2 regions of the Bacillus sp. BC08 genome follow, and region 2 is predicted to be linked to the other one. Evidence: a T-box and tRNA genes for the amino acid it is inferred to sense, from the RefSeq annotation. Region 2 holds a T-box; the other holds one or more tRNA genes.
What was found. The T-box of region 2 lies ahead of argS (arginine--tRNA ligase). A T-box ahead of a tRNA ligase gene usually reads a tRNA of that ligase, here a tRNA-Arg.
Positions count from the first base shown of each region.

Region 1: it encodes a tRNA-Arg, which carries the amino acid that the T-box ahead of argS (arginine--tRNA ligase) is inferred to sense. The anticodon was not compared.

Region 1 covers NZ_JBTGPA010000018.1:50,314-53,736, reverse strand. Annotated here, with positions in the region: gene ACXVYO_RS02465 (glutaredoxin family protein) at 1-9, opposite strand, end outside; gene rpoN (RNA polymerase factor sigma-54) at 19-1,326, opposite strand; gene ACXVYO_RS02455 (hypothetical protein) at 1,641-1,895, opposite strand; tRNA gene ACXVYO_RS02450 (tRNA-Arg) at 2,067-2,142, opposite strand; gene ACXVYO_RS02445 (DUF1657 domain-containing protein) at 2,348-2,554, shown strand; gene ACXVYO_RS02440 (YhcN/YlaJ family sporulation lipoprotein) at 2,648-3,133, shown strand; gene spoVAC (stage V sporulation protein AC) at 3,163-3,423, shown strand, end outside.
Region 2 covers NZ_JBTGPA010000031.1:957,244-960,666, forward strand. Annotated here, with positions in the region: gene ACXVYO_RS15415 (class I SAM-dependent methyltransferase) at 1-10, opposite strand, end outside; gene argS (arginine--tRNA ligase) at 157-1,845, opposite strand; T-box leader at 1,891-2,105, opposite strand; gene ACXVYO_RS15425 (class I SAM-dependent methyltransferase) at 2,146-2,922, opposite strand; gene ACXVYO_RS15430 (BrxA/BrxB family bacilliredoxin) at 2,972-3,406, opposite strand.

The sequences.
Region 1 (3,423 bases), on a different contig from region 2:
AACTTCCATCTTCTTCACCTATCCGATCGTTTTTCGTAATGACGACGCTGGAATGTGCATTTGTTCTCTATACTTCGCCACTGTTCTTCGAGAAATAACGATTTCATGCTCTTCTTCTAATAATTTTGAAATCTTTTGATCTGAAAGTGGCTTTTTCTTATTCTCCGCTTCAACAAGCGTTTGAATAAATCGTTTCACACGCTTTGTAGAAACAGCTTCATCTTCAGTAGTCGAAACAGCATTACTAAAGAACGATTTCATCTCAAATAAACCGTGTGGTGTTTGCACATATTTATTTCGCGTTGCACGACTAATTGTAGATTCATGCACACCTAACTCTTCCGCTACCTCTTTTAAAGCAAGTGGCTTTAAATGTTCTGGACCTTCCCAGAAGAAATCATGTTGTTTTTCCATAATAATGGTCATCACTTGCAGAAGCGTTTGTTTTCTCTGTTTTAAACTGCGCATAATCCACTGCACATGCTGATACTTTTCTGATACGTAAGATGCTACTTCACTTTCACTATCATTCAGAAGCGCGCTATACTCAGAATGGATTTCAATTCTCGGCATATTTCTCTCATTCATTTGTAAAACGAGACGATCGCCATCTTTTTTCACCGCCATATCAGGCACAATATAAAGTGGTTTATCAGAAGAAAATGCAAGGCCTGGTTTCGGCTGTAATGACGTAATACAGTTCACCGCCGATTGCAATTCCTCATTACTACACTTCAACACTTGAACGAGCTTTCGCCAATCTTTCTTCACGAAATACGCGAAGTGATCTTCTATAACCTCTTCTGCTAATCCGTTCCGTCTTTGTAAGCGCTTCAATTGTAAGGTTAGACATTCCTGAATATTACGTGCTCCTACCCCTGCTGGCTCGAGTGATTGGACAAGCTCTACAGAGCGGTCGACTACATGAAGCGGTGCGGAAAGGAGATCAGCTAACTCTTCGTTCGTTTCTTGTAAATATCCATTTCCATCCATGTTCATAATAATGAAAGAAGCTACCTTTCGCTCTTCTTCATCTATTTTATAATACTGTATTTGATTTAATAAATGTTGCTGAATCGTTGTAGAATCCACACTGTAGATTTCCATCTGATTCTCGACTTGTTTACTGGTACTTTTACTTGCGTTAGAGCTCTTTTTCTTCTCCCTCTCAAAACCACCTAACTCAATAAGGGGATTCTCTAACGATTGCTCATACAAAAACTCCGATAATTCTTGTACATTATACTGGAGCATTGTAATCGCTTGCCTTAACTCTTGTGTCATTGCCAAACGTAAGCTTTGTTCTTGTAAAAGACTTGCCTTCAAACTAATCTCCCCCTTGTTTCTATTGTACAATAAGTTTGGTAAAAGGAGAATCCTATCACAGACACCCATTCCAAAATATTATTAATTTATATGTATTAATGAGATTTACAACTTACAACCGAAATTTGAATAATATTGAAAGAAAATAATAGCGAGCTAAAATTATTACCACATACTAATAGTAAATCTTATCACTAGATATAACAAGTAGTAATAAAAAAAGGTCTGAACTTACAAATGTAAGTTCAGACCTTTTTACGCAGATAGATTCATTATGCTTCGTTAAATATAACACCTCCCTCTTCAGCAGGCCATTACCCTTCTAATTCCATGTCGTCTAACATCATTTCAGCCGTAAAGACAATCGCTATTAAATCCTTATGGTAGTCTCCACTAGGTAAATAGTGACTAGGTCCAAAACATTCCCTATCCATCTCTTTATAGTGTAATTCCATATTTAACATGAACTTCAACATTTCATCACCTGTAATTTCACCAGAATCAGATACAGCGACGGTTCTACGTTCGTTATCCCCTAAAATACTTAAATATCCACTAATTGTACGCACCATCAATCCCCTCATACTATAAGTTTTAGATAATTTTAGTATAAACTCGTTATAGCATTAACAGAAATATCTTATAAGCCCATAACAAAAATCCCCTGTACGCGATTCACATACAAGGGGATTCCTTAGATTTACTATTCATTTTCAACACGTAACACCAACAATACATAACGCGCCCAGAGGGATTCGAACCCCCGGCAGACGTGGTACCGGAAACCACCGCTCTATCCGACTGAGCTATGGGCGCATGATTATAGAAAACACTTCATTTTCTTTTCATAATAATAGCAATAAAATCCATCTAAATCAATAAAAATATCCCCGTAATCCTTTATGCACCTTGGCTATGAGTATATTAACAAAGCACTTCCCCCTAAATTTTCCAATCATAAATTCACCCCAACTCACAAATTATAACCTTTGAATTGATATTCCAAAGGGGGCTTCATTCAATGACTGTAATTACGAAACTAAAGCAAACTGTTTCTGGATTAAAAAGTGCACAAGCTAGCTTAGAGGGATTCGCTCTTGATACGGATAACCAACAAGCAAAGCAACTTTTCCAAACAGCTGCAGAGCAAACGCAAACGATTATCGATTCTTTAAATCCACGCGTTGAAGAAGTCCAACAAGAAGAACCACAATACTCACAGCAATAACGTATTCGTCATGCTGTGAAATAGAAAAAGGATGATATGCAGTCATCCTTTTTCTATCACATTACATATTGCAATAGAAATGGAATGATACTCATGCGAAAACTCGGCCTCATAACCGCATTATTTGCCCTTCTATTTAGCTCTTTTACCGGATGTGATAATAGTCCCTTAGATAAAAAAGTGAAAGAAGAAGCAAAACGAACAGAGAAAGAGAAAGGTCCCAAATTAACAAAGACGAGTACGGAATCATTTAATCAATCTATATCACAAGGAGCCAAGAAAAGGGCTCTCGCTATGGATGAAATTATAAAAAGCACAGCAGTGAATTCAAATTTAGATCTCTACATAGCAGTTACACCGGAGCACCACGAAAGGTTTGGATTAAAACCTTTACGTAAGAAGCTTCAAAAGCAGCTAAGTGATGAACATCCTACTTTCGATGTTCGTGTAAGTACAGATAAAAAAATCTTTATGTTACTCGAAAAGCTTGAAAGAAAGATTAAGGAAAAAAAAGTATCTAAAGATGAAATTAATGAGCAATTAAAACTCATCGGAAAAAAAATGGAGTCTAACACTTAACGCTTTTTAAAAGAAAAGGAAGGATCGCAATGTCTAGTAAAGATAAGAACTTAACCCCTGTACAACAGGAGTATAAAAAATTCGAGCAAGAGCGAGAACCGAAGCGCCCCGTCTTGAAAAATTGTATAAAAGCCTTTTTCGTCGGTGGTTTTATTTGCTTCATCGGACAACTCATTTCTACGTTTTATATCACATATTTTGATTTCACTGAGCGTTCCGCAGGAAATCCAACAGTCGCAACTCTTATTTTCATCTCCATGTTGCTAACTGGATTCGGTATATATGACCGC
Region 2 (3,423 bases):
TATATGACATTACAATTCTCCATTTAATACGGACATTCCTACACTTGAAACAATTCTAGAAAAGTTTAAATTTAATAAAATTAAACTTCTGCTTTCACATTTTCTATAAAAATAAATAGGCATACATATCTACTATGATACGTATACCTATTTGTTTTACATCTCCTCAGGAGCATCCACCCCAAGTAAACGTAATCCCTCTTTTAATACAACTGTCACAGCATACACTAATGCAAGTCTGCTGTCTTTCTCTTCGCTCTCTTCTAATATACGAACATTACCGTAGTATTTATTAAACGATTGTGCTACATCTAATACGTATTTTGAAATGATTGATGGCTCATTTTTGTTGAAGGCTGCCTCAATTACTTGTGGGAACTTATTCAGTAATTTTACAACGCTCCAGCTATGATCATCTTTTAATGCAAACGTACACGTTTCAAATTCTACACTTTCTTTTCTTAAAATAGAGCAAGCACGTGCATGTGTGTATTGTACGTACGGCCCTGTTTCACCTTCAAATTTCAGCATATTTTCTAATGAGAATTCAATATTATGCATACGCTCGTTTTTTAAATCGTGGAAGATAACTGCACCAACGCCGACTTGCTTTGCTACTTCTTCTTTTTGTTTTAAGTTTGGATTTTTCTCTTTAATATTTTGTTTTGCAAGAGCTATTGCTTCCTCAAGTACTTCTTCAAGTAAAATAACTCTTCCTTTACGTGTCGACATTTTCTTACCGTCTTTTAAAATGAACCCAAACGGTACATGTTCCATGCCCTCAACCCAATTGTAACCAAGCTTTTTTAATACAGTGAAAAATTGATTGAAGTGTAAACTTTGTTCTGGGCCAACTACATATAATGCCTTATCAAATGCATATGTGTTTTGACGATATAACGCTGCCGTTAAGTCACGTGTTGCGTAAATCGTCGCACCATCTGATTTTCTTATTAAGCAAGGCGGCATTCCCTCTTCTTCTAAATTAACGACTAACGCGCCTTCTGACTCTTCAAGCAAATCATGCTCCTCTAAAATACCAATAAAATCTTCCATTAAGTTATTATAAAAAGCTTCTCCTTGAAAATTAGTAAATTCAACACCGAGAAGTTCATAAATACGAGAAAATTCTTTTAATGATTCATGACGGAACCAATTCCAAAGCTCAACAGCTTCTTCATCACCTTCTTCTAATTTCTTAAACCAAGCGCGTCCATCTTCTTCTAGTTCTTCGTCGTCTTTTACCTCTTCATGGAATTGAACGTATAACTTAAATAGTTCACGTATTGGATCCTCTTTAACTACTGCTTCGTTTCCCCATTTTTTATAAGCAGTAATTAACTTTCCAAACTGTGTGCCCCAGTCTCCAATATAATTAATTCCTACAACTTCATAGCCGCATTTTTCAGCGATATGTTTCAGAGAATTTCCAATCATTGTAGAACGTAAATGCCCCATCGAAAAAGGTTTCGCGATATTAGGAGAGGAATAATCGATAACTACCGTTTTTTCACAACCAAAGTGATTTTGACCGTACTCTTCTTTCTCTGCTAAAACCGTTTTTAATACATCATCACTTACAGTTTCACGATTAAAAAAGACATTTACATAAGAGCCAACAGCCTCTATTTTCGTAAAAAATGGATCACTTAATTTCTCCGCAACTTCCTTTGCGATAATAGCTGGTGATTTTTTATATTGCTTCGCAAGTGAAAAACATGGAAATGCCGCATCTCCGAATTCATCTTGTTTCGGCGTTTCAATTAAATCTAAAATTTTTTTTTGCGTTAATTCATTCGTGAAAATATTAGATAAACTTTCCGCAAACTGCGCTTTATAATCCATACTACAACCTCCTTATTTTTTAAAACACAAAAAACTCGTCTCTAAAAAAGAGACGAGTTTAAACCCGTGGTACCACCCTTGTTGTTCATTACGAACCACTTTCCCGTTTATAACGAGGACAGGGGGCCTCGGCTTACTCTACTATTCGTTCAAGAAGCATCTCCGAAGTGCGCTTCGTCTTTTTCTTCCGCACTAGGCTCACACCATCCCTAGCTCGCTTTCCTTCTAAAAAAGACTACTCTCTTCATCACCGACAGTATATTTAATTAATTATTGCTTATTATACATCTTTTCAAACAATTAGCAAGGGTCAATTACACCAAAGTGAAACTTAGCACTTTTTCTTTTGTATACGTGAAAATTATGTTTTTCAAATCTAGAACTACGGAAATGATCTTTCAGAACGACACGTTTTCTCGCTACACGCTTCGCTTCTGCAATTGTTTCGTCAGTAATATCATGATACAAAGCGAAGTGTTTTAATCCTTTTATTCCATCTGATTCTATAACAGTTTCTTCGAACATTGGATCAAGGTAAACGACATCATAACTACTATCTTCACATTGTTTTAAAAATGCGTAATGCTCCGTTTGCTTCACATTGATTCGTTGCATTGCCTCATCAATTTCAGAAACAGATGAAGACCATGTTTTCAAACCATTTTTCATAATATAAGCCATATACTCATTGCCTTCAATTCCCGTTACTTTTCCGCTTTCACCAACAATATAACTAGCTACAATACTATCTGATGCCATGCCAAGCGTACAATCTAACACTGTCATTCCGCTCTCTAATTGCGTGGCTTGTACAAACGGATCCTGTTCTCCGCGCATTAACCTTTTCACACGAAACATCGCTGAGTTTGGATGAAAGAAAAACGACTCTTCCGTTCCTCTCGGATAAATAGCTAATCGGTTTTTCCCTACAACAAGTACATCTTGTTTATACTGCTCATGCAGTTTATGTACTGGTATGTCATTACGTTTAACGAAAGAACGATTTAATTCTGCTGCTACCTTGCTTGCATAATCTGTCATTTCTTTGTTCGTTCTTCCTGCTGTTGTTACGATCATTTTTTCACCTCTATATAAAGAAAAGAGGGAGATTTACTCTCCCCCTTCTTTAGCAATTCTTTTCGAAAGCTTGTTCTAAGTTCGTAATAATTTCGTCCATAGTTGCACCTTCAATTTCATGACGGTGAATGAAGTGAACAACTTCTTTTCCTTTTAATAATGCCATAGATGGTGAAGATGGAGGAATTTCTCCGAAGTATTCACGCATTTTTGCAGTAGCATCTTTATCTTGGCCTGCGAATACAGTTACAAGATGATCAGGTTGTTTTTCAGCACGAACAACTGCTTGACCTGCTGATGGACGTGCTAAACCAGCTGCACAACCACAAACTGAGTTTACAACTACTAAAGTTGTACCTGCCGTATTTTCCATAAATTCAGTTACAGCTTCTTCTGTAGTTAACTCTTCAAACCCAGAACGCACTAATTCTTGACGCATTGGGATTACCATTTGGCGCATGTATTCTTCATAAGCATTTGACATCTTGTAATCTCTCCTTC